Regions from separate parts of the Paenibacillus xylanexedens genome, predicted to be linked through region 3. Evidence: riboswitches for the same ligand, from Rfam matches in the RefSeq annotation. Region 3 holds a riboswitch; each other region holds the start of a gene.
What was found. Region 3 has a riboswitch for S-adenosylmethionine ahead of BS614_RS28445 (methionine ABC transporter ATP-binding protein). Riboswitches for the same ligand answer to the same signal wherever they lie in the genome.
Positions count from the first base shown of each region.

Region 1: another riboswitch for S-adenosylmethionine. It lies ahead of metA (homoserine O-acetyltransferase MetA); the one in region 3 lies ahead of BS614_RS28445 (methionine ABC transporter ATP-binding protein).
Region 2: another riboswitch for S-adenosylmethionine. It lies ahead of mmuP (S-methylmethionine permease); the one in region 3 lies ahead of BS614_RS28445 (methionine ABC transporter ATP-binding protein).

Region 1 covers NZ_CP018620.1:2,867,674-2,878,493, forward strand. Annotated here, with positions in the region: gene BS614_RS12870 (5'-3' exonuclease) at 1-173, shown strand, start outside; gene BS614_RS12875 (phosphodiester glycosidase family protein) at 179-1,285, shown strand; gene BS614_RS12880 (MOSC domain-containing protein) at 1,316-2,002, shown strand; gene BS614_RS12885 (ROK family protein) at 2,075-2,953, shown strand; gene BS614_RS12890 (HRDC domain-containing protein) at 3,130-4,131, shown strand; gene corA (magnesium/cobalt transporter CorA) at 4,203-5,138, opposite strand; SAM riboswitch class I at 5,590-5,713, shown strand; gene metA (homoserine O-acetyltransferase MetA) at 5,949-6,866, shown strand; gene BS614_RS12905 (PLP-dependent transferase) at 6,891-8,078, shown strand; gene BS614_RS12910 (trans-sulfuration enzyme family protein) at 8,075-9,247, shown strand; gene mqnC (cyclic dehypoxanthinyl futalosine synthase) at 9,489-10,625, shown strand.
Region 2 covers NZ_CP018620.1:6,824,417-6,835,236, reverse strand. Annotated here, with positions in the region: gene BS614_RS29870 (spore germination protein) at 1-867, shown strand, start outside; gene BS614_RS29865 (Ger(x)C family spore germination protein) at 864-2,066, shown strand; SAM riboswitch class I at 2,137-2,238, shown strand; gene mmuP (S-methylmethionine permease) at 2,331-3,743, shown strand; gene mmuM (homocysteine S-methyltransferase) at 3,721-4,788, shown strand; gene BS614_RS29850 (ABC transporter permease) at 4,872-7,274, opposite strand; gene BS614_RS29845 (ABC transporter ATP-binding protein) at 7,277-8,035, opposite strand; gene BS614_RS29840 (sensor histidine kinase) at 8,139-9,581, opposite strand; gene BS614_RS29835 (response regulator transcription factor) at 9,602-10,300, opposite strand; gene BS614_RS29830 (transporter substrate-binding domain-containing protein) at 10,711-10,820, shown strand, end outside.
Region 3 covers NZ_CP018620.1:6,523,892-6,534,711, forward strand. Annotated here, with positions in the region: gene BS614_RS28410 (NAD(P)/FAD-dependent oxidoreductase) at 1-793, shown strand, start outside; gene BS614_RS28415 (YuzB family protein) at 790-1,044, opposite strand; gene BS614_RS28420 (NifU family protein) at 1,123-1,368, shown strand; gene BS614_RS28425 (SDR family oxidoreductase) at 1,507-2,286, opposite strand; gene BS614_RS28430 (DUF2167 domain-containing protein) at 2,460-3,458, shown strand; gene BS614_RS28435 (MetQ/NlpA family ABC transporter substrate-binding protein) at 3,582-4,421, opposite strand; gene BS614_RS28440 (methionine ABC transporter permease) at 4,497-5,156, opposite strand; gene BS614_RS28445 (methionine ABC transporter ATP-binding protein) at 5,157-6,191, opposite strand; SAM riboswitch class I at 6,318-6,459, opposite strand; gene BS614_RS28450 (Cthe_2314 family HEPN domain-containing protein) at 6,589-7,305, opposite strand; gene BS614_RS28455 (COX15/CtaA family protein) at 7,469-8,407, opposite strand; gene BS614_RS28460 (thioredoxin family protein) at 8,889-9,233, opposite strand; gene BS614_RS28465 (DUF2515 family protein) at 9,376-10,662, shown strand.

The DNA.
Region 1 (10,820 bases), 3.4 Mb from region 3:
ATCTGGATATGCTTCATCTGTCCCGCAAACTGGCAGAGATTCATTGTGCTGTTCCGGTTGCCTGTGCGCTGGATATCTGTGAATTGCGTCTTGATCCGGATATGGTGATGGACAAGTTTGAACAACTTGAGATGAAGAGCCTTGGCTCTTGGATGGGAGTGGCAATAGGGTGAGCAACATGAAGAACGTACGAACAGGGAAAAAGTGGTGGACAGGGGCTATGGCCCTCGTCCTGGCCTTGCCCGTAATTCTTTCGGGAGCAGTAAGTGCACCACAGACAGTGGATGCCAAAGCAGCAATTAGCACCAAAGTACAGAAAGTAAAAGCAGCAGGACGTAATTTTACCGTACAGACCGTTTCGATTCCAAAGGGAACACCGGTTACCGTGGGACTCGCGAAGAAGCAAGTTGGCCAGACGGCAACATTGCCATCGATTGTGAAAGCCTATGGTGCACAAGCAGCCATTAACGGAGCATTTTTTGAAGCATATAACGGAGCACCAGATCCATACGGTATGTTAATAGCAAATGGTAAGGTCATACATATTGGAAGATACGGAACATCCATCGGATTTAAGGAAGACGGCTCGGCGATCATGGATTCACTTCAGGTGAGTTTGACAGGTAAAGTAACGGATACAAAAGGTAAATCACGGAGTTGGTATGCAACCTTTATTAATCGAACACCTTCAGCGAACGCAAGCATTACGATGCTGTATACGCCTGAACGAGGTGCCACAGTTGGGTTCAAAGGTGGCACTGCGGTTGTCATGGAGAAAGGTATTGTGACCAAAAAAGTGCCCAATACAAATGTAGCGATTCCTAAGAATGGCTCGGTACTGGTCTTCACAGGTAACCAGAAGTCTTCTTCGGATCGTTTCACCGTTGGTTCGACCGTAGAAATGAATTATAAGTATACGAACGCAGCAGGCAAAGAGATTCCTTGGCAAGATGTAGTGACTGCTGTGGGAGCAGGACCCCGTCTGGTGAAAGACGGCAAGGTAGCTGTCAATCCGACGAGCGAAGGTTTCAAGGATGCCAAGATTCTTAATGCTTCCGGAGCCAGAAGTGGTATTGCGATCATGGCAGACGGTTCTGTTATGCTGGCTACCGTTTCCGGAGCAACAATCAAGGAGTGGGCAGCGGTGATGCAGAAGCTTGGTGCCAAACAGGCCATGAATCTGGATGGTGGTGCATCCTCAGGCATGTATGCCGGGGGCAAAATGCTGACTTCTCCAGGTCGGATTTTGAGTAATACGCTTGTATTTGGCGGCTCTGTGCGTTAAAAGAAAGTGATTATGGGAGGTATGACGCAAATGACACTCACATCTGATCGAAAGCCAGGGGAGGGCAATACAGCTGTTCTGGCCATTAATGTAGGACTGCCGCAGCCGCTCCCTGGGCAGAAGCGTGAAGTGCTGAGCGGCATTGTGAAACATCCTGTATCCGACGCGGTTTTCCTGTCATTCACTGGAATGACAGGGGACGCGCAGGCGGATCTGGTGCATCATGGCGGCCCTGACAAAGCCGTTTGTGTATACGATTACAGTCGTTATCCGGCGCTGGAACAACTGATGGATCGCAAGCTGGATTGGGGAGCTTGTGGAGAAAATCTGACGGTTGAAGGCTGTGCCGAAGAAGACGTACGGATTGGTGATGTGTACGAGTTGGGCGAAGCCACAGTGCAGGTCAGTCAGCCCAGACAACCTTGCTTCAAGCTGGGTGCGAGGTATGATTATAAGGAGCTGCCTGTTTATTTTCAGGAGAGTGGATATACCGGCTTTTACTTTCGTGTACTGCAAGAAGGTGAGGTAAGGCCTTCATCGATATTTCGACGGATCAGCACCGATCCAGCCTCAATGACGGTTCTTGAAGCCAATCGAATCATGCATCAGGGGAAAGAAAATGTCGATGGTATTCAGGCGTTGCTGGCCATTCCTGCGCTGTCAGACAGCTGGAGGCAAACGTTAATGAAACGATTGTCCAAGCTGGAGAACAAGTAGCAGGGTAATTATCGTGTCATCAAGTAAAGCAATTCGAATTCCTTTTTAAACTAACTTGGGAGTGTGACTAACATGACGATCTTAGGCGCAATTGAAGCAGGCGGAACCAAATTTGTATGTGGTATTGGCACAGAAAACGGAGAAGTTCTGGAACGCGTAAGTTTTCCAACAACAACACCGGAAGAGACCATGGCTCAAGTGATTTCGTTTTTTGAAGGCAAAGGCATTGAAGCTCTGGGTGTAGGTTCATTTGGTCCGATTGATCCGATTGAAGGAAGCCCAACATATGGTTATATCACAACAACACCAAAACCACATTGGGGACAGTATAACGTGATTGGCAAGCTCAAGGAGCATTTTGATGTACCGATGACATTTGATACGGATGTGAATGGTGCGGCACTTGGAGAAGCAACCTGGGGCGCTGCACAAGGTCTTGAGAGCTGTCTGTATATCACTGTGGGTACAGGTATTGGTGCAGGTGCTGTGGTTGGCGGTAAAATGGTCCATGGATTGTCACATCCAGAGATGGGACATATCATTGTACGCAGACATCCAGAGGATACATACGAGGGTTTCTGTCCGTATCATGGTGACTGCCTTGAAGGCCTTGCAGCTGGCCCAGCCATTAACAAACGTTGGGAGCAACCGGCTTATGAACTGCCTGCAGATCATAAAGCTTGGGAGATCGAAGCACATTACCTGGCACATGCACTGATGAATTATGTTCTCATTCTCTCTCCGCAGAAAATCGTCATGGGTGGCGGAGTAATGAAGCAGGAGCACCTGTTCCCGATGGTTCGTAGCAAACTGCAGGAGTTGCTGGCTGGATACGTTCAGCATCCGGCGCTTCAATCCGACATTGACCAGTATGTTGTTTCACCAGGACTTGGCGACAATGCAGGGCTGTGTGGTTCGCTGGCGCTTGCCAAATTGGCATTGAATAAGTAGATTATAAAGGGATTGACGAATTTTACCATTGTGGTATGATATGGGCAACAGCATAGTACGGTTAATGAGGAAGCACCTCTCTTGCATGGATTTTGCAGGAGGGGTGTTTTTTTGTGCTGCCTATAGGTAGTATCTCTAACTCGTATAAGCTGAATATTCAAAGGGAGGGAACGAAAATGGAAGTCATTTTCATGAACAGATTGTCCAGAATGTCAGATCAGAATGCAGAGTATGCACAGTTATGGATTGGGGAAGAGGAAGATAGTTGGCAGCTGGGATGGAGTCGCTACGAGGAAGGAGAGCGTGAGGATAGCATCTGGTATGAAGGGACTTCTTGGGAGGAGCTGCTTCATATTTACCGTCATCAGCTTGCCATACAGATGAGTGAGGGGTACCGACCGCAGTTGCAGGGATTATTTCATGAGAATGATGATCTGAAATCACGCAGTTATGGTGGACAGCGACTCCATTGTTACAGTGAGTTGTACGGCAATGAGCAATTATATACGGATCTGTGCACATGGCGCAGGAAGAGAGCTGTGTCTGACCGGAAGGCACCGTATTTTATTGCAACGAATCGTCTGCTGCGTTTGATCAGTGCCTTTGTTCCGCAATCGCTGGATGAACTGATGCAACTGCCGGGCGTAGGAGAGAGCAAAGCGACTGAGTATGGTACGGAATGGATGGAGATTACAAACGGGCTGGAGCGTTCAACGACATTCCCGCTGGACTGGGTATACACGGCGCTGAAGGAAGAAGAGTATGAGAGTTGGTTATACAAGCAGAGAGAGCAGAAGTACAAGCAGGAACTTGATAAGTTCACCACGCGTAAGCAGGTGCTTGAAGGCATGAAGGAAGGGTATACGTTAGAGGAGATTGTTAATCGATCCGGATTATCCCGACGCGAGTTGGTTGAGCTGTTAGAGGCACTGGATCAAGAAGGTTATGACACCGATTGTCTTCTTGATGTGGAGCTGGCAGTGATGCCAGAGAACGAACAAGAGGCCGTATGGAGTGCGTATGAGGAGCTGGGAGATACGTTCCTGAAGCCAGTATTACATAAGGTGTATGGAGGAGAGAAACCCGATGGAGGAAGTCTGGAGCAGGTCTATGAAAGACTGCGCATGATTCGAATCCGCTTCCGTCGGCACGCAGAGACAGAGAAGAATGTTGGTTAATGATCAGAAATGAAAAAAAGACGAGGCGTTTCTCCCGGAGAAGCGCTTCGTCTTTGTTATTTCGTAAGAGTTCATACCCAGTCTTTCTTGCGGAAAATGAAGAACATGCTCAGGCCCAGGGTAACCATCAGGCCAATCACAACAAAATAGCTGTATTTCCAGTTAAGCTCTGGCATATTCGTAAAGTTCATGCCGTATATACCGGTAATGACCGTCAGCGGCATGAAGACCGTGGTAATGGCGGTAAATACACGCATGATCTCATTCGCCCGGTTCGCAATACTGGATTGGTAGGCTTCTCGCAAGTTGCCCATCAGGTCGCGATAAGTCTCAAAGGTTTCAGATATTTTTACAGCATTCTCATAGATGTCACTGAAATACTTTTGCAGTTGATCATCGATGAGACGCAGATCTTTTTTGTTCAGGGTGTTAATGACCTCTTTCTGAGGTCCGAGCACTTTCTTCAGCCACAGAATCTCACTGCGCAGCCCAATGATTTCATTCAGATGTGACTTTTTGGTGTGCATCAGAATGTCTTCCTCAAGCTTCTCGATCCGTGCTTCAATTCGGTCACCTACGGTGAAATAATTATCAACAATCAAGTCAACCAGCAAATACAGCAGACGATCCGGTGTACTGATTTCCTGTTCCCACAGGATGGGTTTCAGTGTGCGCAATTCGCTGATCTTGTGCTTTGTAACACTAATAATGAAATGTCTGCCAAGGAATAAGTTGACCGCACGTAGAAATATCTCTTCATCATCAAAACGGATGCTATTAATCACAATAAAATAATGGTTCTCATAAATTTCAATCTTCGGACGTTGTTCTTCGTCACTAAGACAGTCTTCCACAGCCAGATCATGCATCAAGAACAGCGGCTGAAGTACCGCCAAATCGTCTACGTCTGCATCAATCCAGTAAAATCCTTCCGCTGGTGGAGTCAGCGCCTGCTGAATGTCGTCCACCGGAATAAATACACCGTTGTTTACCAACCGTATTTTCATCGTTAATCTACTCCTTCTGCACCCGCCAACTTGGCGGATATTATCATTATGGGCGCAAAAAGAACAAATCAGCCGGTCGGCAGCGGAGCCTGGAGATCAGGGCTGCGTTCACTATATAATCAAACGGAAGTCACGTCCCGCTGCCGGCATGCTGATGTCAATTCTCTATGCAGTTTGTCGGAATTCGGCTGCCAGTCAGGCCTCGGGTCGCCATCCATTTAATATGTCACCTCTCACATAAGGGTTTATAACACCTTGTTTAGTATACCGCTGGTACAAGGTGCTTTCAAGCGCAAAAATGTGTCTATTTCGCGCCCTGAGGCAGTGTATGACAACAGATGATGAACGGTTCCGATCTGGGAAGCAGACATCGAACTGCAACTTGACGTGAGGGCATTAATGTAATAAAGTAGACGGTGAACCATATTAAATTACAATCTAATACAGCGAAATCTTATCAAGAGTAGGTGGAGGGACTGGCCCGATGAAACCCGGCAACCGGCGGTATACCGCACGGTGCTAATTCTTGCAGCGACTAAGTGTCAAGTGGCACTGTTGTAACTGAGAGATGAGAGAGGCGCATATCTTTTTTACATATGACCTTTCTCGAAATCCGAGGAAGGTCTTTGTCATATGCCCCGACTTCTCAGCAGTGATTTTCGCTAAGGAACTTGAGGTTGTTTGTAACGTTGGATGAAAGAGCAATTCAATGTTTTTACAAGCTCAAGGCAGTCTATAACTGTATTGATGTGAAGACATCAGGCCAGGGTTGCTGCATCTATTTATGCACAAGGAGGAGTTAGACTTACCATGCCAATCAAAATACCTGATACTCTACCAGCAAAAGAAGTACTTGAAGGAGAGAATATCTTCGTCATGGATGAAACTTCTGCATATCAGCAGGATATTCGTCCACTCCGTATCGCTATATTAAACCTGATGCCCACTAAGGAAACGACCGAAACACAATTGCTTCGTCTGGTGGGAAACACGCCTATTCAGGTGGATGTCGTTCTCGTACATCCCAAATCCCATACGTCGAAGAATACGTCTCAGGAGTATTTGGATCTGTTCTATAAAACCTTCGATGAGATTGAGCACCGCCGTTTCGATGGAATGATTATTACGGGTGCCCCGGTGGAACAGATGGATTTCGAAGACGTGAACTATTGGAATGAAATCCAGGAGATCTTCGAATGGACCAAAACCAATGTGACTTCAACCCTCCACATATGTTGGGCTTCCCAGGCAGGTTTATACCATCATTTTGACGTACCCAAGGTTGCACTTGATGAAAAGTGTTTTGGCGTTTTCCCACATACCATTAATAAACCTCATGTTCCGTTGTTGCGTGGATTTGATGAAGTATTCAACGTTCCACATTCCCGTCATACGGAAGTGAGACGCGAAGATATTGAAAAGAATGAGAATTTAGAGATTTTGGCTGAATCCGAGGAAGCGGGGATCTTCCTGGTTGCTACCAAAGACGGCAAACAGATTTTTGCCACAGGACATGCCGAGTATGACCCATTCTCATTAAAGTGGGAGTATGACCGGGATGCAGCCAAAGGGTTGGATATCGCATTGCCTAGACATTATTATCCGAATGACGACCCTTCCCGTGTGCCGCCGGCTACTTGGCGCGCTCATGCCAACTTATTATTCTCTAACTGGCTCAATTACTATGTGTATCAAGAAACACCTTACGATATTGGCCCGCAAATCTAATCGAGATTACAGGAGGATGCAGCAATGGAAGACAACAACAAGTTGAAAATCGAAAGCCGCTTAGCACAAATTGGATCCATCAATGAACCGGTAACAGGCGCCATTAACTTTCCGATCTATCAATCCACTGCGTTTCGCCACCCGAAGCTTGGGCAAAGCACGGGGTTTGATTATATTCGTACGACTAATCCAACCCGTAAAGTGTTGGAAGAAGCCGCTGCAGCGCTGGAGTCCGGTGATGCAGGGTTTGCCTGTAGCTCGGGAATGGCCGCGCTGCAAACGATTTTTGCCATGTTTGGTCAAGGGGATCATCTGATTGTATCGCTGGATCTGTATGGTGGAACCTATCGTCTACTGGAACGTATTCTGTCCCGTTTCGGCGTAACGGCAAGTTATGTGGACACGAATGACATTGCAGCACTGGAGAAGGTTCGTCAGCCGAATACAAAAGCTGTATTTATTGAGACACCAACCAATCCACTGATGATGATCACCGATGTGGAAGCCGTTGCTTCCTGGGCGAAAAGTTACAACCTGTTGACCATTGTTGACAACACGTTGTTGACTCCATTTTTCCAACGTCCGATTGAACTGGGTGCCGATATCATCATTCATAGCGCTACCAAATATCTGGGCGGACACAATGATGTGCTCGCCGGACTAATTATTACCAAAGGTGAGGCATTATCTGCTGAGATGGCGTTCCTGCATAATTCCATTGGAGCGGTATTATCTCCAAGTGACTCCTACCAGTTGATGAAAGGTATGAAAACGCTGGCTCTTCGCATGGAGCGTCATGAGCACAATGCACTTACTATTGCCAAATACTTGCTTGAGCACCCAGCGGTGGTTGAAGTGTATCATCCAGGTCTATCCGATCATCCGGGGTATGAGATACAGAACAAACAATCCACGGGTAACACAGGTATCTTCTCTTTCAAAGTGAAGGATGCACGTTATGTTGAACCGTTGCTGCGTCATATCCAACTCATTGCTTTTGCCGAAAGTCTCGGCGGAGTTGAATCACTTATGACTTATCCCGCAGTACAGACTCATGCGGATATTCCGCTTGAAATTCGTGAAGCCGTAGGTGTGGATGATCGTCTGCTCCGGTTCTCCGTAGGCATCGAACATGCAGATGATCTGATTGCAGATCTCGGCAATGCTCTGACAGCTGCACAACAGGAAGTGGAAGGAGGCGTGCACTCATGAGTGAGTCCAACAACAAGCCCAATTCCGAGTTGAAATTTGAAACCAAGTTGCTCCATTTTGGCGATGAGATTGACAAAACGACTGGAGCCTCCAGTGTACCGATCTACCAAGCATCAACATTCCATCATTTTGATATCTTCAATCCGCCTCAACATGATTACAGTCGTTCCGGTAATCCGACACGTCAGGCTCTGGAAGATTACATTACATTGCTGGAGGGCGGCGCACGAGGCTTTGCCTATTCTTCGGGGATGGCTGCGATCTCAAGCGTGTTCATGATGTTCTCTGCAGGGGATCACATGATTGTAACGGAAGACGTATATGGAGGTACGTATCGTTTGCTTACTTCCATATTAAGCCGTATGCAGATCGAGACAACCTTTGTAGACATGACCAATATAGATGAAGTAAAAGCGGCACTCAAGCCAAACACCAAGGCAGTTTATATGGAAACACCGTCCAACCCTACACTGCGAATTACGGATATCGCTGCCGTAACTGACTGGTCGAAGGAACATGACCTGATCACGATTCTGGATAACACCTTTATGACTCCGTACTATCAGCGTCCAATTGAGCTTGGTGTGGACATCGTCGTACATAGTGCTACGAAGTTTCTTGGAGGTCACAGTGATGTACTGGCAGGGTTAGCGGTTGCTCGCACGGAATCACTTGGCGTACAACTGAAACAGTTGCAAAATGGACTTGGAACTGTACTCGGGGCACAAGAATCCTGGCTTCTGATGCGCGGGATGAAAACCTTGGGGGCTCGCATGGCTCATAGTGAACGGAGCACAGCTAAACTGGCGGCATGGCTTAATGAGCGCAGTGATATTACCGCTGTCTTTTATCCTGGACTGGAGGAACATCCGGGCCGTGAGGCACATGAGCGCCAATCCACAGGATATGGAGCTGTCGTTTCATTTGACGTCGGTTCAGGTGATCGTGCAAAAGCAGTTCTTAACCGGGTGAAGCTACCTATTGTTGCTGTAAGCTTAGGAGCTGTGGAGAGTATTTTGTCCTACCCAGCGATGATGTCTCATGCGGCAATGCCGGCTGAGGTTCGCCGTGACCGTGGCATTACAGATGGGTTGCTGCGCTTCTCTGTAGGTCTGGAAGATATCGAAGATCTGATTGTAGATTTGGAGCAAGCACTTCAGGAATCCTAGCAAAAGTGGATGCCCAAATCCGCCGATGCGTGTCACTTAATCTCGAATAAATTCCATTCCATATGTAAACATTTTTACTTATTTTTAAAGCACCTGTACATAAGGTGCTTTTTTTCACATGTAACCTGTGTTACGATATGTGGAGTACAGAAATACGATGTTGCCACCAGAACTTGCTTCTCTTGAACAAGTTGGGACGGATCGTTATATAATTTCTCTTCATGAGGGAGGCTTTTTTACGATGAGTACGGTAGACCGTATCTTAGATAAAGCCCTTCGGGGCGAACGTTTGGACTTGGAAGACACGATTCAGTTATTTGAATCCAATGAAGTGGACAAAATCGGGGCAGCTGCTAATGTCATTATGAAACGCATGCATCCTGAACCATACAGAACATTTGTAATTGGGCGTAACGTCAACTACACAAACGTGTGTGATGTGTACTGCCGTTTTTGTGCTTTCTACCGCAGACCTGGTTCGGATGAAGGTTATGTGCTTCCAGACGAAGTTATTTTCCAGAAGATTCAGGAAACGGAAGATGTGAATGGTACCGAGATTTTGATGCAAGGTGGAACGAATCCAAACTTGCCTTTCAGCTATTATACAGACCTGTTGAAAGCCATTAAAGAGCGTTTCCCGAACATCACGATGCACTCTTTCTCCCCAGCGGAGATTATGAAAATGGTTGAAGTATCCGATGGCCTTACCTTGGAAGAGGTTGTCCGTGCCATTCACGAAGCTGGTCTGGATTCCTTGCCTGGTGGCGGCGCTGAAATTCTGGATGACCGCACACGTCGGAAAATCAGCCGCTTGAAAGGTTCATGGCGGGATTGGATGGACGTTATGCAAACTGCACACCGCATCGGTATGAACACCACGGCAACGATGGTTATCGGACTTGGTGAATCGATGGAAGAGCGTGCATTACACTTGCTCCGTGTACGTGAAGCTCAGGACGAATGTATCGCGAACAAGTATGACTCCGAAGGTTTCCTGGCATTCATTCCTTGGACCTTCCAGCCAGACAATACCAACCTTAAGCTGGAGCGTCAGACTCCGGAAGAGTACTTGAAGACTGTAGCCATCAGCCGACTGGTGCTTGATAATATCAAGAACATTCAATCCTCTTGGGTAACGATGGGTCCTGAGATCGGTAAGAAGTCGCTTGAATTTGGCTGTAATGACTTCGGTAGCACGATGATTGAAGAGAACGTTGTATCTGCTGCTGGTGCAACATATAAAGTTAACATTGAATCCATTCTCCGTTTGATTCGGGAGTCCGGTTATATCCCGGCACAACGTAACACTCGATATGACATCGTGCGTATGTTCGACGAAGAGAATGCCGTGCATGAAGATTTCGTAATGCAGAACTAATTCTAATTAATTCAATACTACTCTTTATAAACTTTGATCGTTAGATAAGGATTTATGAAGCGAAGCCCGCTGACTACTCCGTTTGGAGAGACGGCGGGCTTTTTGATTTCTTTCTGCGGTTCGAGGTCATCAAACAGTACATGTTACGCAATTGGCGATATTTTATATTGAAATTGAACTGTTACAATGAAAGGG
Region 2 (10,820 bases), 300 kb from region 3:
ATTACGGGGAACTGGATTGCCTACATACTGGGATTTGCTATGATTATGTATTTCACGGTCATTGCAGCTTTTGAAGTAAGAGTCATGGCTGATGTGACAGGAATGTATCTACTCGAACGCACCCCCACCTGGGCAATTGTGATGGTCTTCATGTGGATCGGTATATATATGATCTCGGGTGGGCTTGGTGTCATTGTACGCGTGTTCGAGATTATTCTACCGATTACGATCATTATATTTGTCATCGAAATTCTACTTAGTAATCAGCTATTTGAGATTGGGAATCTAAGACCTGTGCTTGGGGATGGGTTTATGCCCGTTTTCAAAGGACTGAAGCCCTCACTACTGTCATACACGGGATATGAGGTGATGTTAATCATGACTGCCTATATGAAAAATCCGAAGAAGAGTAATAAGGCAATGAGCTGGGGGATATTCATATCCACCACTATCTACTTGATCACGGTTGTAATGGTCATAGGCAGTTTATCCCTTGATGGGATCAAAACGCGCACCTGGCCAACGCTGGATTTGGTAAGAAGCTTTGAGATACAAGGTTTAATATTCGAAAGATTCGAATCCTTATTGCTGGTCATCTGGATTATGCAAATTTTCTCGACTACAGCGATCACACACTACTGCGCTTCGGTGGGCATTCGTGATTTGTTTCGTACCAAAAAAATCAAGGGCATTATGTATGGTCTGCTTCCGTTCATTTATGTGACAGCCATGATGCCCAAAACGGTGGATGATACCTTTGCACTCGGGGATATGCTCGGCAATGTATCTGTGATTCTATTCGCCATTTTACCTCTGGTCCTACTGTTGTTAAGTCTGATTCGCAAAAAAGGAGGCAAGCATGCATGATGCCATTCCGTATGCTATTACGTGTAGCTTCTGTCTTGTGCATTCTGTTGACGCTGTCTGGATGCTGGAGCAGTCGGGAAATAGAGGATCTAAGTCTCTATGTCGGTCTTGGAATTGATGTCGGTAAAGAGACTGAATTCGAGAAAGACATCGCTGCTCAGGGAGGAACATACCCAAAGAAGAACTATGTGACCGCTACTGTGCAGATTGCTCCAGGATTTTCCGATAGTAAAACGAGTCAACAATCTGGTTCACCTTCTTCTGGCAAAACATCCTATTCCAATGAACAGCTTACCGGGGATTCCTTGCTGCAAATATTCCGTCAGTTTGCGCTAAGAAGAGATAAGCCTCTTATCGGACATCATCTGAAAGTTATCGTTGTCTCCAAGGATATTGCCAAAAAATATGGTTTAGACCAATTGCTTGATTTTGTACTACGGGATAATGATATTCGACCGAACTGCCTGGTGCTGATCAGTCATCATCGTGCATTAGATGTGTTGACTTCACAGGACCCGTCTCGGATTCCGGCATTTTATCTCACAGGAATTACGAACAATTCGTATTTGTCCAACAAAATATTGGATCCTGTATTACTGTCTAAGTTAGATGCTCAAATGCAGTCCGGTTCCAGCTTTCTGCTTCAAAATGTGTTGAACTCCCATGGAGAGGACAAGTTCTCTGGAGGCAGCATCTTTGATGGAAAAACAACCAAATTCATCGGAGAACTTAGTCAAACAGATCTTGAAGGTTTGTCATGGCTCAATTCCAAAAAAAAAGGAGGTGTCTTAAAAACACATAACAAGGAAGGATTCACCGTGGTATATGAAATCAAGAAGAAAAAAGTGAAAATTATTCCCAAGGTTGTTGGCAATGATATTTCATTCCATGTAAAGACCGAATCCGAAGGCTGGTTGATGGAAGATTGGCGTGCTCCCGAAGAAGAAGAAAAAGGGGCATACCTTAGAGAGTTGGAAAAAGATTTTGCTGAACTGGCCGAACAACAGATTCGCCAGGTGTTATACAAGCTGCAGCATACCTATAAAGTAGATGTTGCGGATTTTCGGGATAGCTTGCGTATCAAAGAACCTAAAACATGGAAAAAAGTCAAAGACGATTGGGATAAAATTTTTAGCACCGTGCCGATCACGTATGAGGTAAAGACCACCATCACCAATCCGGGGTCTTCCACCGAATAGCGAGGTGAGCCATTAATTTTTTAAGTGTTGACACATTCATGATAGATCGCTATATTAGTAAAAAATCATTTTCTTATCCAGAGAGGTGGAGGGACTGGCCCTTAGAAACCTCAGCAACAGATCTGAAGGATACTGTGCTAATTCCAGCGGGTGAAAGCCTGATAGATAGGAGCGTTTGTTTTTATTTGTCAGTAACGGCGCACTCTTTAGGCAGAGTGGGTCTTTTTTGTTTTTTCTGGATGAAGAAGTAGGGGAGCAGCAGGTATGGAGAACAACAACGACAAAGGGCATTTTCAGCGGAAAATGCAGGCACGGCATGTGGTCATGCTCTCTCTCGGAGGAGTCATTGGAACGGGATTATTCCTCAGCTCAGGTTACACCATTCAGCAGGCGGGACCACTGGGAACCATTCTGTCCTATCTGATCGGAGCCATCGTTGTATATCTGGTGATGCTCTGTCTTGGTGAACTGTCTATACATATGCCAGAGACGGGAGCATTTCATAGTTATGCAGCCAAATATATCGGACCAGCAACAGGCTACACGGTGGCTTGGTTATACTGGTTAACCTGGACTGTTGCGCTTGGCTCTGAATTCACAGCCGCCGGATTGCTGATGCAGCGCTGGTTCCCATCGGTGAACGTATGGATATGGAGCGCGATTTTTGCACTGATGATCTTTCTGTTCAACGCTCTAACGGTGAAATTATTTGCGGAATCCGAGTTCTGGTTCTCATCTGTAAAAGTAGTGACTATCGTAATTTTCATTATTATCGGTGGCGCAGCCATGTTTGGGTTCATTCCCATGGCGGATTCTGAACCGGCTCCATTTCTATCAAATATTACCGCATCCGGGTGGTTCCCTCATGGGGCTACAGCGATATTGATGACCATGCTTGCTGTAAACTTTGCCTTCTCAGGCACCGAGTTAATCGGCATTGCCGCCGGTGAGACGGAGAACCCTGAAAAGACGATACCAAAGGCTATTCATACAACGCTGTGGCGTTTGGTTATTTTCTTCATCGGAACGATTATTATCTTGTCAGCCTTGCTGCCCATGTCGGATGCCAGTGTACTGGAAAGTCCGTTTGTAGCGGTAATGGAGCGGGTGGGTGTACCCTATGCAGCAGACATTATGAACTTTGTTATTCTGACGGCGATTCTCTCTGCTGCCAATTCAGGCCTGTATGCATCTTCACGGATGCTCTGGTCTCTGGCTGACAAAAGAACGATCTCTCCGTGGTTTGCCAAATTGACCAAAAGCGGGGTACCACTGAATGCACTTCTGATTAGTATGGTGGGTGGTGCGTTGGCATTGCTGTCCAGTATTATTGCGCCAGGTACGGTGTATATTACGCTGGTTTCCATTTCAGGTCTCGCTGTCGTTGCGGTATGGATGAGCATCAGCGCTTCCCAATACATGTTCCGCAGACAATATATCCGGGAAGGACATGCGGTCAAAGATCTGGTCTACCGCACACCACTGTATCCGGTGGTACCAATTGTTTCATTTATATTATGCCTGGCTTCATGCATAGGTATTGCCTTTGACCCGACACAGCGAATTGCGCTGTATTGTGGGGTTCCATTTATCGCAGTATGTTACGCTGCTTATTATCTGACAGAACGTGTGAATAAGAAAAGAGGACAAGTACATGACGCAAGCACAACAGACTAACCCCATAGAACAGATCCTTCGTGAACATCCGGTCATGATTCTGGATGGAGCGTTGGCTACGGAACTCGAACAGCATGGATGTGATCTCGATGATCCACTATGGTCTGCTCGTGTGTTGCTTGAGAATCCGGATGTTATTGTTCAGGTCCATGCAGATTATTTTCGAGCAGGAGCCGATTGTGCGATTACATCCAGTTATCAGGCGACGGTGGATGGTTTCCGCAAGAGAGGGATTGGTGAACAGGAAGCACTAGAGCTGATCCGCAAGACGGTTGAACTGGCTGCACAGGCGAGAGATGACGTGTGGGCAGAAGTGCAGAGTGATTTAGTGGGAAGAGAAAGCTCGACAGGTCAGCTTGTAGAAGCTCCTTCGGTACGTTCCGAAACTGAGGAGAATGAGGAGCATATAACAAATCGTAGAGTGGATCGGAAAGCAGACAGTCTTCGTCCACGTCCAATTATTGCCGGGTCCGTTGGACCGTACGGCGCCTATCTGGCGGATGGTTCAGAGTATGTGGGACATTATGGCGTGTCGGATGAGACGCTGGCCGCATTTCACCGTCCGCGTATGGCGGCGTTGATTGAAGCGGGTGCAGATATTCTGGCGTTTGAGACAATTCCTTCCTTGCAGGAAGCACAGGTGCTGATTGATTTACTGAAGGAGTTTCCTCATGCGTATGCCTGGTTATCTTTTTCTTTAAAAGATGGGACAAGCATCAGCGAAGGCACACCGCTTGAAGTATGTGCACAGACGTTTGGCTCCGAGCCGCAGATTGCGGCAATTGGCCTGAACTGTGCTCCGATGGAAGTGGTGACGGAAGCCGTAGGTATTCTGAGTCGTGCCAGCGACAAACCTGTCATTGTGTATCCGAACTCGGGAGAAGTATATGATGCAGTGACGAAGACGTGGAGTGGACAGGGTACTTGTGGCAGTATGAGTGATGCTTCGGAGCAGTGGGTTGCTGCGGGCGCGAAAATTATTGGCGGCTGTTGCCGAACAACGCCACATCAGATTGGTGCACTTGCGAAGAAGTGGCGGAAATAGTTCATATCATGATAATAAGCCCTTCCACATCCTATAGAGGTATGGAAGGGCTTGTTTTATTGTGTTAAGGCATTCTGATTACATTATTCGATAACCAGCATACGTGGCGATGCTTCCCGAATGATTCTCGAAGAGAACCACGAGCCAAGACTGGCTGCAATGATGCTTAGACAGGTGAACAGTACCATTCCACCCCAATGCAGGATCAGTGGAAGTTGTACGATACCATAACCGGAAAGGACCATTTCGAGTAGAAGAGGCAGCAGATATACGCCGACGAAAATACCCAGTATGGCTCCCACGGAGGATAGTATGAACATTCCCATGGTGAGCGACAACCGGATTTGGCGGGATGTCATTCCCAGCGATTTGTATATTCCGTACGTTCTGCTTTCTTTACGAATATTGATTCTACAGGTACTGAAAATAATGATGAACGTCACAGTGATAAACAGCAATCCAATCAGGCTCATCGGATAGATCAGGATGTTCGCGGCTTCCGCGTAAACCGAATCAAGCAATGTCTTCTGAGTGACTACCGAAGCAAAATCTTTAAATTGCTCATTTAATTCCGAGGCAACCTTACCCGCTTGTGCCATATCGTTCACATTGATGAAGATAACATCAAATTCACTATAATCCGGGTTCACACTTCTCATGGCATCAATGGTGATTCTGCCTGAAACAGACATGTTGGCGAACGCCTGATAGATGCCTGTGATGAGGAATGTACGCTTTTCTCCTTCAATATAGATATCGATAAGATCACCGAGATCTTTATCTGATGTTTTGGCTACACTTACACCAATGGCAATTTCGTTTGCATGTTGTGGGTTAACCCCTTTTAACGTTTCGAATCCAAGTTCCTGATAACTCCCGTCCAGTACACTCAAGTTGAGACTGATGGATTGGCCCTCTACTGTTGCCAAAGACTCCGGGCTAATTACACCCGTTGTGTTCCCTTGCCAGCCTGCATTACTAATCCGTGTATCCTCTTCTAACGTTTGTTTCAATTCAGTCTTTGGAAAGTTACCTTTGTTCACGACTACTGCTGCGACATTGGCATTGTCATATCCCCATTTAGCTGCGGTCTGTTCAATTCCGGTTATACTGGTCAGCAGAACATAACTTAGAACAAGTACGGAGGAAGCTATTGTGGTTAGCAGGAGTGTTAGAACAGAGCTTTTGGTATTTTTGAACACATGTCGGAATCCAAGCACGGCGGTCACAGGCAGTCGTGCGAACCCGATCCAGTGCGCCAATGGCGAATTCATTTTCCCAGCCATCCGGCTGTGATCTGTCTCCGACATACCATAACGAATAGCCTGCACGGGCTGTATGCTGCGTGCCTTTTTGGCATATAACACAGTGAACAGAATCACTAGAGCAAATAGAAGTACGCCGGCCAGTATGGCCGCGTCCAATCCTTGGACTGGAATGTTCTGATTCGCCACTCGAAGAGAGGATACAGAAATATTAATGATCCATTTGGATATCCATATACTGAGTGCAAGTCCGGGGATAATAGCTACGATGGATAACAATGCATATTGAATAACATAGGTGCCTATCGTTTTTCGGGAAGTCAGACCTAGTGATTTGAGGATTCCTATCGTTCTGTAATTGGCCAGAATGGCATCCGCAATCGTAAACCCGATGGTCACCAGGGCGATGGAGAGCATGACAACACCCATGAATATCATGATGAATCCAATAACCTGATTGATGATCAGATAAAAAGAGGCAATGGCCTCGAACTCCATTTTGGATTCCAGAAACGGAATACCTGTCTCACGATTGTATCGTTCCCAATACACCGAATTCATGCTGTAATCGTTAAAATGGATGCCCATCATACGATTCTCGTTGCCAGCAAGTGTCGCGAGATCATGTTGATAATCGGTAGGATTCATCCAGACCCGTGCTGTATTGGAGAAGGGTGCCCCATATGGTACATCGATGACAATGCCCGATACATTTAATTCGATTGTGCTTGAGCCGGTTTTGAAGCCAATGGTATCACCTACGGAAATATGATAAGCATTCGCCATGGACGTTGGAATCCAGACGGAGCCTTGTTCGGGAACTGTGTCGGGCGTCCCGCTTGAGAAAATTAGTTCATCCACACCCCAAGGCGGCGGAGGCGTATTAAACATGTACAGGTAGATGTTAGGGATGTGAGTTTCATTCAATATGATGCCTGACAATGTACGATACGTTAGCAAAGGGGACACCTGAACTCCATCCTGAGAAGCCCACCAGTTGTGCACAGCGTCAGGGTCATTGAGCCCTTTTTCAAACGTCAGGATCTGATGAGATCCATGGGTGCGGGTATGCATTTCATAAAACTGATTGCCTGTGTTCGTCAGAATGACAATAGCTGTAGATACAAGAAGTGTTGAGAGTAGCAGGAGCAGCGCAATCAACGCATTTTGTATTTTGTTCCTACTCAGATACGACAAGCTAAGTTTAAACATGACAGCCATCGTTATTCCTTCCCCGTAACTAAAGCGAAGATAATCGCTTCACGATCCTGAATTTGATGTTCGTCATAAGTGTCAAACTCAAGGATTCCGCCAATCTTGCCGTCCAAAATGTAGATCAGGCGATCTGCCCGGCAGGCTGCTTTTATATCATGCGTAACCATAACAACAGACTGTCCTTTCCGATGGATAGCGGTAAGGATATCGAGAACGGCTGTGCCATGTTCCAGGTTCAGGCTTCCGGTCGGTTCATCCGCAAAAATGATATCCGGCGAATTGATCAAAGCCCGTGCAATGGCAGCTCGCTGCTGCTGTCCTCCGGAAGTTTGGGATGGGAGGCGGTTACGCTGTCCATCAATATCCATGGCATTCATCAGCTCAGCAACGCGGGATAGGATATCCTTCTTTTTGTTTCCTGCAATATATCCTGGTAAAGCAATGTTCTCTTTGATGGAAAGGTCCGGGACCAGATTGATGCTCTGATAGATATAACCGATCCGGCGGGTGCGGAAGTTGGCCATTTCCCGTTCACTGTAAGCGTCAATCCGCTGGTCGCGAAAATAGACCTCACCTGCTGTAATCTGATCCAGTCCGCTTAGCAGATATAAGAGGGTTGATTTGCCAGAGCCAGAGTTACCCATGATGACCGTGAATTCCCCTTCATAGATATCGAGATCAACATTACGGATGGCATGATGTTGTTCACTTCCGCTGTTGTATGTTTTGCACAGATTCTGTGCACGGATAATCACCTTTTTGGACAAGTTGAATCACTCCCGAGTGCAATATAGGATTCATTCTAGAGGAGGGATGTTGAGGAAGCCTTATCAAATTATGAATAAAGTATTACAGCTGTGGAGTGTGGGCTCAGCAGATCGGCAGATAGAACCGGAAGGTTGTACCTTGGCCTTCTTTACTAGTAAAGGAAATATGACCTCCGTGTGCTTCAATAATGCTTTGGCAGATGGAGAGACCCAGCCCTGTACCTTCCTGAACACGTTGTTCTGCATGACTCGCCTGGCCTCTGAAGTAACGCTGGAAAACAAACGGCATGTCCTGTACACGTATTCCCTGACCCGAATCGGCAATCGTCACATTCAAATGCCCGGATTCCAGTTCCATATCTATACGTATCGTGTCTCCCGGAGCTGTATGCTTGAGGGCGTTGGCGACAAGATTAGAAACCACTTGTTCAATTCGAGTGGGGTCGATAGCGATTAACACATTGGGGATGTAGTTGGGTCCTTTATAGATAAGCCCCTTTGTTAGGACAACATGTTCAATAGGTTTCAACATCGTCTCAAGTATAGGGCCACTGTACATTTCACGGGGTTCCACTGATATCTGCCCCAATTCCTGAAGCGCATGAACCAGCAGATCCTCCACAAGGCGGGCCGTTTTATCCGTATGGGTCCGCATGACTCCCATATATTCCATCAGCGTCTCCTGATCGTTGCATAGTCCTTCCTCAATAGCTTCTATGTATGCTTTTATTGTGGTAATTGGTGTTTTAATATCATGAGATATATTGGTAATGAGTTCTTTTTGTGCTTGTTCCTGCTGAATACGCTGCTCGCTCATATGTTTAATCTCCGTACGCATGAGATCAAACATGGCATATACTTCGAGCAATTCATCGTTCCGGTTGTACTGGATTTTTTCTTCATAATTGCCTTTAAGCATGGATTCCGCATGTTGCTTCAATTGATGGATGGGAGAGAGCAGGTGTTTATCCAGTTTTCGTTTCATCCAGAATAGAAATAAGCTCAGAATCAGTGACAGGAGCATGAGTGCGCTAATCAATATAACCGGAAAAGTCATCGATTGCTGAACCGTAACCATGGCTTGGGGGATGGAAAAGATGGCATTGCCGATCTGACTTCCCACCGGTCCCTCCATCACGGGAAAAGCAATATCAAGCATATCGTTACCGTCCGCGGCCTGCGTGGCATGATGCAGATCATAATGGAGAGCTAAACGCAGATTAACTTGCGTTCCTTCAGAGGTGGGGTCGGAGGACAGAATGACTTTTCCGTCCAAGTTTAGATAGGTAAGCAGAACCCCGGTATCTCTGGCGGTGGAACGTATGTCTTCACGAATAATTTGTTCATTGAGATGCTGATGATTTTGCCCCAAAGCGAGTAAGATCGGATTGACCTTGAGTCGAACCTGATTCAGGGACAGATTGGATTCGCCTGAATTTCGATCTTGTAACAGCATCATCGACAGTGCAAGGATACTTGAAACGATAATAATGAGAAGCCCAAGTGTTGTTAACAACCAGCGTTTGGACCAGCTGTTCAATGACATGTGGGAGCCTCCAATCTCACTTATTCGTAATTGAATTTGTAACCGACACCCCATACGGTCTTCAGAACGGTCGGATGCGAGGCATCTGCCTCGATTTTTTCACGCAGTCTGCGAATGTATACGGTTACGGTATTTTCATCGCCGTAGGTTGCATATCCCCAGATGGCGTCGAGCAACTGGGCTTTGGAGAACACCTGATTTTTATGGCTTGCCAGGTAATGAAGTAATTCGAATTCCTTGGCAGACAGAGAAACTTCGGATCCGTTTAATGTAACTTTATAGGCTTTTTTATCAATCACCAGGTTTCCAAGATGCAGCAGATCTGTTCTGTCTCCAACGGATGTCATGCTGTCATAACGCCTGAAGTGGGCATTAATCCGTGCTAACAGTTCGCTCAGCGAGAAGGGCTTGGTCATATAGTCGTCTGCTCCAAAGCCAAGTCCAAGTACCTTATCGGTATCACTGCCTCTGGCACTTAGAATGAGGATGGGGATATTATTGCGCCGTCTAATCTCTCGGCAAACTTCAATCCCGTCCATGTCCGGAAGCATAATATCTAGAATGATGTAGTCTGGTTGAATAAGCTCCATAATCTGAAGTCCATCTTGTCCAGTGGCTGCCACGGCGGCTTCATATTGATTTTTGGTTAAATAATCTCGCAGAATGCGCGAAATATCTGATTCATCCTCAATGATGAGGACTTTGCGTTTAGAGTTCATTCTGATCGCGCTCCAGTAAAAGGATAATAAGCTAGGGCAATGACTGTAATTATGTATATCCTTAGTTTATGTCATTTTTAGTCATAGAGGAATCAAGTTATTGGTTTAGCTATTTATTTTGTTCAGGAAAGTATGATAACTTCTCATTAAATTAATAATACCAATGTATTGTTCCGATATTTGATAAAACATCACATTTGGAATGACAAAATGACAAAGATCAGCAAGGAAAATATAAATGATCAGAAGGGTGATCTCTTGTTCCTTGATCGGCATTGGCAGTTTCAGTAATACAGTAACGGTTTACCTTGACACAGTATATATAGCGTGACATAATACATTTCATACTAAATTACTATGTTAAGTTGGACATCGTATTTTTTCCGTTGATAAACGAGGGGGTAGTTAAAATGAAAAAGAAATTTTTGCCGGTTGTTTTTGTATTATTGTTAGGGGTTGTCATTGCAGGTTGTGGAAACAAAAATGAGACAGGCTCAGGAACAGAATCTGGTGCAACACC
Region 3 (10,820 bases):
CCAAGACCCGCTCGTGTACGACAAACTTGTCATTGGACTTGGTTGTACAGACCGTTTCCACAACACGCCAGGCGCCGAAGACTACAGCTGTACCATTCAGAGCTTTAGCAAAACACGCGAGACCTACCTGCGGCTTAATGAAGTCAAAGCCTATGGCAATGTGCATATCGTAGGCGGCGGATTAAGTGGTGTCGAGATAGCAGCCGAACTTCGTGAGAGCAGACCAGATCTGAACATCAGCATTTTGGATCGTGGTGAACGTGTATTATCAGCCTTCCCGCAACGTCTATCCGTGTATGTGCATGAATGGTTCAACGAACATCAAGTTGAGACACGCGGACATATCGCCATTTCACGCGTTGAACCTAATGCTATCTATAACCGGGATGAACAGATTCTAACGGATGCTGTCGTATGGACTGCAGGCATTCAACCAGTAAAAGTGGTACAGGATCTGGACGTAACCAAAGACCCTCAAGGACGTGTCGTCTTGAATGAATACTACCAAATCCCGGAATATACCGATGTGTATGTCGTTGGTGACTGTGCCAGTGTACCTTATGCACCTAGCGGTCAAGCTGCGGAAGTACAGGGTGAGCAGATCGCCCATATTCAGCATGCCCTCTGGAAAGGCGAAAAGCCCAATCCACATCCACTCAAGCTTCGTGGCACACTGGGTGCACTCGGCAAGAAGTCTGGGTTTGGGCTGATGGGCAAAACGTCCATGATGGGACGTGTACCTCGTATTTTGAAAAGTGGTGTGCTCTGGATGTCCAAGCGTCATCTCGGTTAGTCGAGATCGAGCTCGTCCCAGACATCGGCTTCGGCAACTTTGGCCAGAATGGCGTTATATAGATCTTCCACTTTGTCCGTGATGACAACTTCACCATTCACCAGTGCAAAAGGAGTCATAGAACATTGGCCGCAGTTGGTGAGGCAGCCGTATTCAATCACATCATAGTCTGGATTTTCTTCCAGTTGATCCATGACTTCATCTGTGCCAAAATGCATATTATTGGCACAAAATTCAATAATCGGTCTCATATAGGTTCACCTGCTTTGTTTGACCATTTTAATTTGTGGCCATTTGTAATATAATATAGGGGAAAGGAGTTGAAAAAAATGAGCGAAAACGCACAAAGCACCATGTATGATGAAGTAATTGATGTGCTTGACAAACTTCGTCCGTTTCTGCAGCGCGATGGCGGTGACGTGGAACTGGTCGACGTGGAAGACGGCATTATTAAGCTGAAACTGGTCGGTGCCTGCGGCAGTTGCCCAAGCTCCACCATTACCTTAAAAGCCGGGATTGAACGTGCCCTTCTCGAAGAAGTTGAGGGTGTACAAGAAGTCGTACAAGTATTCTAATCAATCCTTCACGAAATAAACCTCAAGAGCCTTTCGCTTCGCATGAAGCGGAGGGCTCTTTTTTTGTGTGCATATGCAGAGAGTCCATGTTCACAGTCATCTTGACCCGTTTCCACGTACAATCCTTCAATTCACCTTTTAAGTATCCTCACGCTGTATGGTCGGACGAATCGGATCAAGTCCTCCAGATACATCCATAATGTTACCTGTTATAAAATCGGAATGATCAAGGCACAGATACGTAATCACTCGTGCAATATCTTCACCGCTGCCTGGGCGCCCTCTTGGCGTTTCCTCGTCGGTGATGCCTGCCATTTCATCAATCGTTTTCTCTTTGTTCGCACCACGAATGTCACCTGGACATACCATGTTAACCGTAATTCCATAAGGAGCTTCCTCCACAGCAAGTGTCTTTGTGAACGAAACCAGACCTACCTTGGCAGCCGCATATACGGCGCGATGAGGCCAGGATCTCGCTTCTCCAGCATGACTGAAGCCAAAATGGATAATGCGTCCCCATTGCTTGCGTCTCATCTCTGGCAATACACGCTGATCCAGCAACATCGGTCCCAGCAGATTTCCTTGCACAAGCATCTGGACCTCAGCTTCAGAATAATCCGCAAATAATCGTCGTTCACGGACAAATGGACCTGCGTTATTCACCAAAATATCAATGCTGCCCAAGTTACCTTCCACCTGCTCAACCAATGAAGAGATATCTTCCACCTTGGATATATCAGCCTGGATGGCAATGCACCGCACACCCTTGGCTATAATCTGAGCCTTTAAAGCCTCAGCTTCTGTTCTGCTGTGTACATAGTTCAGGGCAATATGGCACCCTTGATCTGCCAGACTGAGGGCCGTCATTTTACCAAGACCTTTGGCACTTCCCGTTATGAGGGCAATCTTTCCCTTCACGTTCATCCCCCTCTTCAAAGAGCAGTCACTATCCAGTATAAAAGATTTATCGTCCTCCTACAACTCGCTTATTCACAAGGGATTATCCACCTTTAATTCCAAATATATCTTGATCGAAATCAAACACCTATGGTACTGTCGAGGATATAACCTGAAAGGACCTCTACATGAATATGAAGAACAAAAGATGGATATCATTTCTTACACTTTTAATGTTGAGTTTATTCACAATCTCTAGTGCCTTACAGGTATCAGCGGCAAGTGAGAATGAGCAAGCGCCTGATGAGTACGATTGGATTACTGGACCAGCATCTGTCTCTCTGGACGGTAAGGCCACCCTGGAAGTCCCTGAAAGCCATTCCTATCTGGATAAGCCCAATACCCAACGCTCGATACTTAACAGTGATGGGAAGCCTAACGGGAATGAAATCGGAAGCCTAACCAGCAATAGCGAATTCGGCTCGTGGTATGTTGTGTTCGAGTACGTGAAGACAGGTCACATCCACGATGACGATCAAAATTTGAGTGCCGAAGAACTGTTAAGCAGTTATATCCGAGGCACAGAAGAAGATAACAGAGAACTTGATCCTGAATATAGAACGTACATAACGGGGTGGGAAATCGAACCGGCATATGACAGTACCAAACATCAGTTGGTTTACTCCCTTGGTTTTAAGAATGCTGATCAGCAAGCCATGGTCAATTACAATGTAAAACTCCTGACACGCGAAGGGTACATCACAGCCATTCTGGTTACAGATACGGCCAACTTTCAACAGAGCCGCCAGGCATTCGAGGAAACCGTCCTTAATCAACTTAGCATCAATGCAGGATATACCTACGAGGAGTACAATGCTTCGACTGACAAAACATCCACCATAGGGCTCAACAGTCTTCTGATGGGCGGGATCGGATACACGGCTTCCCAGAAATTCAGTGCTCTTCTTCTGCTCAAAAAAGGATGGGCCTTGATCCTGGTTATCGTCCTTGGGCTAATCGGTTGGATCAGATACAAAATCAAAAGCTCAAATGGAGAAGAAGAAAAACTTTCTCCCTCCGAGAGGACGTACCTGCAAGAAGCAGATGAGCAGCAGTATGCTGATCAGAATGAATTACCCTACTACCGCCAATCTGGGCATCCATCCAACGCGGAGAAACAAGATAAGCCCTAACCCTTCCCTTATTGATCGCCACGTCAGCGCAGATTAGGAAACATAAAATAAGCCGTATATCTCTTCAGAAGAGATATACGGCTTATTCTTAATAGCTTCACATCATATCATACATATCGTGAATTATTCAGTTGCAGGTTCAACTGCACCTTTATAACGTTCTTTGATGAATGTTTTTACTTCTTCGGAGTGCAGAGCAGCAGCCAGTTTTTGGATTGCATCTGCATCCTTGTTGTCCTCACGGGAAACGAGGATGTTTGCGTATGGGTTACCTTGCAGATCTTCGATCAGCAAAGCATCATTCGCCGGATTCAGGTTCGCTTCGAGCGCATAGTTAGCGTTGATGAATACCAGATCCGCTTCATCCAATTGACGTGGCATCATGGCTGCATCCAACTCGATGATATCCAGGTTCTTCGGATTGGCTGTGATATCTTGAATCGTAGATGTAATATTTGTGTTGTCTTTCAGCGTAATGATACCTTCCTTCGCGAGCAACAACAGTGCACGTCCACCATTGGATGGGTCATTTGGAATTGCTACTTTTGCGCCGTCTGCCAATTCATCCAAAGACTTAATCTTTTTGGAGTATCCACCAAAAGGTTCAACATGAACAGGTGTTACAGAAACGAGGTTGAATCCACGTTCTTTATTCTCTGTGTCCAGATAAGGCTGGTGCTGGAAAAAGTTCGCATCCAATTTTTTATCAGCAAGTTGCTGATTGGGTTGTACATAGTCATTGAACGTAACGACTTGCAAACGAATACCTTGTGCTTCCAGTTCAGGCTTGATGCTTTCCAGAATCTCTGCATGTGGTGTAGGTGAAGCTCCAACTTTCAATTCAACTGTACGAGGTGCACCTGCTGAATTGTCTGCGCCGCTATCGGCGTCCTTGTTGTTTCCGCAAGCTGCGAGAACCGCAATCAACATAAGACTAAGTAGAGCAAAAGACCATTTTTTCATGTGTAAAACCCCTTCTCTAATCATTTTTGTCATGTGGCGTCCGCATTATTGCATAACCATCATGTTATCTATGTGTTATTTCCTGGTGAAAAATGTAACCAAGCGATCTCCAGCCATCTGGAGAATTTGCACAAGAATGATCATCGATACTACGGATATAATCATGATTTCATTTTGATAACGATAATACCCATAGTTGATTGCCAGCGTTCCTAGACCTCCACCACCAACCATGCCCGCCATCGCCGTGTAAGAGACAAGCGTAACGATGGTAATGGTAATACCAGCAACCAAACCAGGTAACGCTTCAGGCAGTAATACCCGTCTTACAATTTGTCCGGTCGATGCACCCATCGACTGTGCCGCTTCAATGACACCCCGATCAACTTCTCGCAACGTCGTCTCCACCAATCGAGCAAAGTAAGGAGCTGCTGAAATAACTAAAGGTGGTATAACACCTAACACACCTGTAGCAGTACCGACGAGTGAACGAGTGAACGGTATAAGAGCAACAATCAATATGATAAATGGGACTGAGCGCAAAATATTCACAATCAAGGACAATATAATGTACACCGTCCGTGACTTGATCGAAGCAGATCGGGCTGTCATGAACAGCAGCACTCCGAGCGGTAAACCAAAAATTACGGTGAACAAGCCTGATACACCCAAAATTTGCAGTGTCTCAATGGAGGCTTTACCAACCTCTTCCCAGCGAACTGTTGAAAAATCCATCTAACGAAGCACCTCCACATCAAGTCCCTCAGCGGTTAATTCTGATATCGTCCGATCAATCGCATTTGAATCACCCTCGAACCGAACGGTCAGCTGCCCATAAGGAACCTGTTTGATCGTAGAGATTGTACCTTGCAGGATGGCAAAATCCACTCCTGTCTTACGTACCGTTCTAGACAAAATCGCTTCATACGTTTTGTTACCCAGAAAGGATATCTTCACAAGTTTGGAAGCAGCACCTGCCTGCAATTCAACGCCTGCATTTGCCAGAGCGGTCTCTTCCAGAGCAAGTCCAGCTTCATGGTCACGCATCATGAAGTCCCGCGTAATCGCATGCAGCGGCTTCAGGAACACGTCTGTTACAGGTCCCTGTTCCACAATGCCGCCTTGATGAATGACAGCCACCTTGTCACAAATATTCTGAATGACATGCATTTCATGTGTGATCAGCACAATCGTAAGGTTGTACTTTTCATTAATGTCGAGTAATAACTTCAGGATTGAATTTGTCGTCTGCGGATCAAGTGCCGAAGTAGCCTCATCACAGAGAAGTACATTCGGGTCACTTGCAAGTGCTCTCGCAATCCCTACACGTTGTTTCTGTCCACCCGATAATTGAGCCGGATATTTGCTGCTATGGTGCTCCAGACCAACCAGTGCGAGCATTTCCTTCACTTTGCGATCAATGGCTTCCTTGGGTGTATTCACAAGCTTTAGTGGAAAAGCTACATTGTCATATACCGTTGCCGAAGATAACAGATTAAAGTGTTGAAAAATCATCCCGATCTTGCGTCTCTGTTGCTGCAATTCGGTTTTGCTCAGTTCAGTCAGGTTGATTCCGTCAACCCATACCTCACCCTCCGTAGGCCGTTCCAGCAAATTAATGCAGCGAATCAATGTGCTTTTGCCCGCTCCGGAATGGCCAATCACTCCGTAGATTTCACCCTTTTGGATGCTCAAATTCAGCTCGGATAACGCTGTTGTAGATTTTTTCCCTTTGCCGTACGTTTTCGTTAAACCTTTTAATTCAATCAATCGCACTTGCCCCTTTCCAACCACCTACATGTATCTTTACCCGATCTAAAGGAAAACTCCCCTTAAAGTACAAAAAAAGAGCCCTTTGCAGATACAAAGAGGGCTCTTCACGTGAAAGAATATACCTTCTCATCTGCCAAAATCGTGTCTTGCACCATTTTGTAGGAATTAGCACCTAACATCTATAACGAATGATACATGTATCATGTCATTACAAATCGGTTGCCGGGCTTCATCGGGCCTGTCCCTCCGCCGCTCTCGATAAGAAATATGTTGTTGTAGGATTTTATAAGTTCATGTAGTTTATGCTTTATAATGTGAACGTAACTTCCGAATTATCAGTTATATCCATGTAACATTCGATTGAAACTCAGTATATTCCAAGTATTCCGATTTGTCAAAGGGAATTATTTCTTTTCCATATTTTGTTGATATAACTATAAGAGGCTGTTAACGTTTCACAGACCATATCGATGCCCTGACGCATTTCCTGCACATGCTGATTCAGATCCTCCAATTTCACTTTACCTTGCAAGGTCTGGTGTAACTGCCACAGGTCATCGTGCATTTCTGAGTTCATGTAGTGAATTTCCATATTACGTCGTTTGCGCAGCTTGCTCATCGGCTCACGATAAGAGTCCTTGATCTGTATTAATTGCAACGCAAGATCATGATGTTCCCTCGCATAGTCAAACTGCCTTAACACAGTAAAATAAGAAAAATGCGCTTTGGTATTTGAAGTATTCAACTGGAATATTTCATTTAATACCGTGCCCACTTTATCCAGAATGGCAAAGCAGCGGATAAAGCCATCTTTGTAGAAATACACATACCGTGCATACTCGGCTTTTTCAGTCGGCGTCATATCATCCGTTGAACCTGCAACGACCTTTTTGCGAAAATGAGCAGCAGCGAAACAGCTTTGCTCCAGTTCATCCAGTGAGGAGATGAGTCCCTGAGTCCACACATACAGCTTCCGATAGTCATGCGTGGGATCATGGTCCACATGCATTTGTCGTTGAAATAGCTCAAGCGTATGCGCCATTGCGTCCATCGCTGCCTTCAATTTACCTTCGTTTATACGTGGCTTTTCCCCCAACAACGTTCGCAGCATATCTAACCTCCTCTTTTCCAAATCAACAAGAATTCATCACCGTAAACGTAACATCATTCATTCCGTGTAATTGCTGCTTGCCATAGGTTGCCCTGATCCCTCTGACATCAAACAAAGTCCACCTGCCCAATGATGTACATCACTAGATGGTGGACTTTCATATTTAAAAACGATTAGCCGGGCGATGTAGCTTGTACACCAGGAAACTCATATACGTTAAGACTCCGAACAATATGGCGATATCCAGCATATGAGCGAGAGCTACGAACATGTATACTTCCGGACGGCTCATTGTCACCATCATGAAAATACCAATGACTACTTGCATCAAAATGAGAACAACGGATATCACGCCAAGGTTACGCATTTCCTTGTTATCTGGATGATTTCGGTAAGCGAAATGACCCAGGATCGCGATAACAATCACGAGCGACGCAGCTGCTGCACGATGAGCAAAGGCAACCGCTACCCCACCCGAAAGCTCAGGAATAATCTGACCGTTACAGAGCGGAAATCCGGAGCATCCGCCGGCAGAATCCGTGTGACTCACAAATGCACCTGTGTATACCACGAGATATGTGTAAATGGTGGAGAACCAGACCAGATTCCTGAATTTTTTGCTAACCCGAGGGTATTTATTCAGGCGCTCCAATCCGCCATCTTTTGCCTCTTGCCTTATGCCCAGCGCCATCATTAGAGAACTGGCAAAAGCAATCAGTGCAAAGCCAAAATGCAGTGCCATGACTGCTGAAGATTGGGAGAAGACAACGGCAAATGCCCCCATAATTCCCTGGACGATAACAAATACCAGAGTTAAGAAAGAAAACAATTGCAGGTCACGGCGTGACTTGCCAAACCGCAGAAAAGCAACAAACGAGGCAATGGACAACAGTCCAGCCAGTGCACTTACAGCGCGATGGGAATATTCAATGAGTGAAGCCACAGTATGTGCGGGAACGAGTTTTCCGTTACATAAAGGCCATTCTGTTCCGCAGCCAAGGCCTGATTCCGTTTTGGTTACGATGCCTCCACCAAAAGTGGCCAGAAACATGACAAGACAGGTTAATACGGTTAACCATTTAAACAAAGTTAAGTGTTTCAATTTTTTCTCACCCGCTGTTGGTTTAAGATGGCGAAGAATATTCTCCGCTTGTTTCGGTACTTTGACACTTATTTCACAACTAAATTCATTATACCGGATAAAATGTTCATTGACGTCGCGCTTTGTGACAAAATGTTAACGTCTGGTGAAATAATGACCCGCAGGTCATTGAGGATATGTACAGAAACGTTTCTTACATAGAACGTGTCGAACACACAAACGCCATTTCCCTATTTCAAGAGAAATGGCGTTCTTTTTATTATACCCTTTTACAACATGAACCTGTCATACTTTTATATAAGTTCATGAAACATTTACACAATAACGGAGAGGACAGAAATAACCAGAAGAAGCGGAGCGTTCGCCTTTATCCCCGGATTTCTCCCCTTTATAAAAGGGATCAAAGAAATCTGGGGATAACAGCGATCGGAAGGTTATTCTGTCATCGGAGTGCCTGTGTAAAAGTTGAGCTTGTATAACATTATTTATGAATCGTGTTGTACACCTCAACTGCGCGATCCAGGAACTGCTCAATCTCTTCTCTCGACTTGCGCAGCTTGTTCACATACCGCACGAGTTCGCGGCCATCTGTATATGCCACAAAGCTCGGAATGCCAAGAATATTCTGCTCTTCACTAACGGTTCCAACCTGATCCACGTCGACCTCAATAAAGGTCAGTTCACGTGCATATTTCTCTTCAACCTCAGGCATAAACGGATCGATGTATTTGCAGTCACCACACCAGTCTGCCTTGAATACGGCAATCGTCAAACGTGGGGATTGGATGGCTACATCAAAAGCCGGTTTGGAAGTAATCTGTTCCATTCGGTTCATCTCCCTTTCTGTACCTTGTCTTACCCTAAGTGAAGCAAATTGGCGAGTGGAAGTCAAATAATCAGCGCATACTTAGAATAAACCACATGGTCTGTGAATTTAAACCCAGAACATCATGAAAGGATGTCACATCATGACTTCCACCAGAACCGATTCTTCCAGCGAACAACATCACGGGTCCCTCCTGCAGATGGTCCGTTCCATTCCGGGTGCTGCCCGGGAAATCTGGCGTGGCAAACAGGCTGCATGGCAAGCTTCTGCACAGCTTCGTCACCCATTGCGTGACATCGAGTGGGATACCGATACGGCAGCTACCTTACAGTCTGAGGTGGAGCGTTTGTTACCTACCAGCAACAAATCTTTTACACGCACGGACCAGGTTCAAAGCGCACTCGTCTGCGAAGAAGATTGCATCATTCTGGAAGAGATTAAGACACTGACTCAGGAGCACAATCGGAGTAATATCACCCGCACGACAGCCTATCTGGAATGTTATGAGCAATATCCCGAACTGCATTGGGCACTACTGGCCCATATGGTCTCTCGCAACGGCGGATATCACATGACAGATCTTCAGAGTGACTTAATGCATAATCTACAGAATCAAAGCGATCGCGAGCATATGTATCGGCTGCTGGAGCGGTGCAATGCACTCATTTTCCAGGATGCATATCCCCAGCTTCTGCTGTATATGAACAGTCGCCGGATCGGACGAAGCTGTTTCCATCTCTTGTCGCACTTTCACGTGTCGGCGTTTATGACGCCGTTTTGGGAACGCTTTTGGCTGGAACGTTGCAGTTCACTGCTCAGTGTGGCATTAATTATTAATGAGCAGAACTATATCGAGAGCCGGGTGGTGCAGCATCCTTATTTTCAAAAAGAAGCACTTTCCAAACCCGCATTCCATCTGCATAATCTGGCCGGTCTGAATCATATCGTCTTTCCTCTTGGACGGGGAGCAGGACTCGCAGGACGCGTCATTGAACATTTTGGCAAACTGGATGAGCGAATCATGTTTGGCAAAGGGCTATATGCCTTGTTGTTTGGCGTGGAGCAAGTACACACACAAGTGTTGGAGTTCGCACGTTTGGTTCCCCATCGTGGCTCGCGCGCTGAATATTGGCCTGGCTTGTTTACCACTCGTGAAGACGAGGCGGGTGAATATACATTATACGCTCAGGCGTTACTGGATGAGGAATGGCTTCCAGAAGGGCAACGATTATATAGTCCTGAACTACTTTCCGTATGGGGGGACACGCCTTATGAACCGATCACCAGACATGACTGGCTTCAGACTCGGGATAGTCTCGGTTATCTGACGGCACCGCGTCGGCCATGGCTGTTTGAGATGAGTCACGAACACCGGTATGGCATGCTGAAAACGGCACTGGCTCATGATGCTAAAGCCATCACACACTAATGTTGAAGATTATATGGAGCAGGCAAAGACGGATGATGTGATATCCGATGTACCGCTAATCCTCGCTTGCTGGGCTAATGTCGAGTTCAGTCGCTCAGCTCTCCTTAGCTAAACAAAAAGCCCTGTCTGCTTCAATAGCAGACAGAGCTTGTATCCTA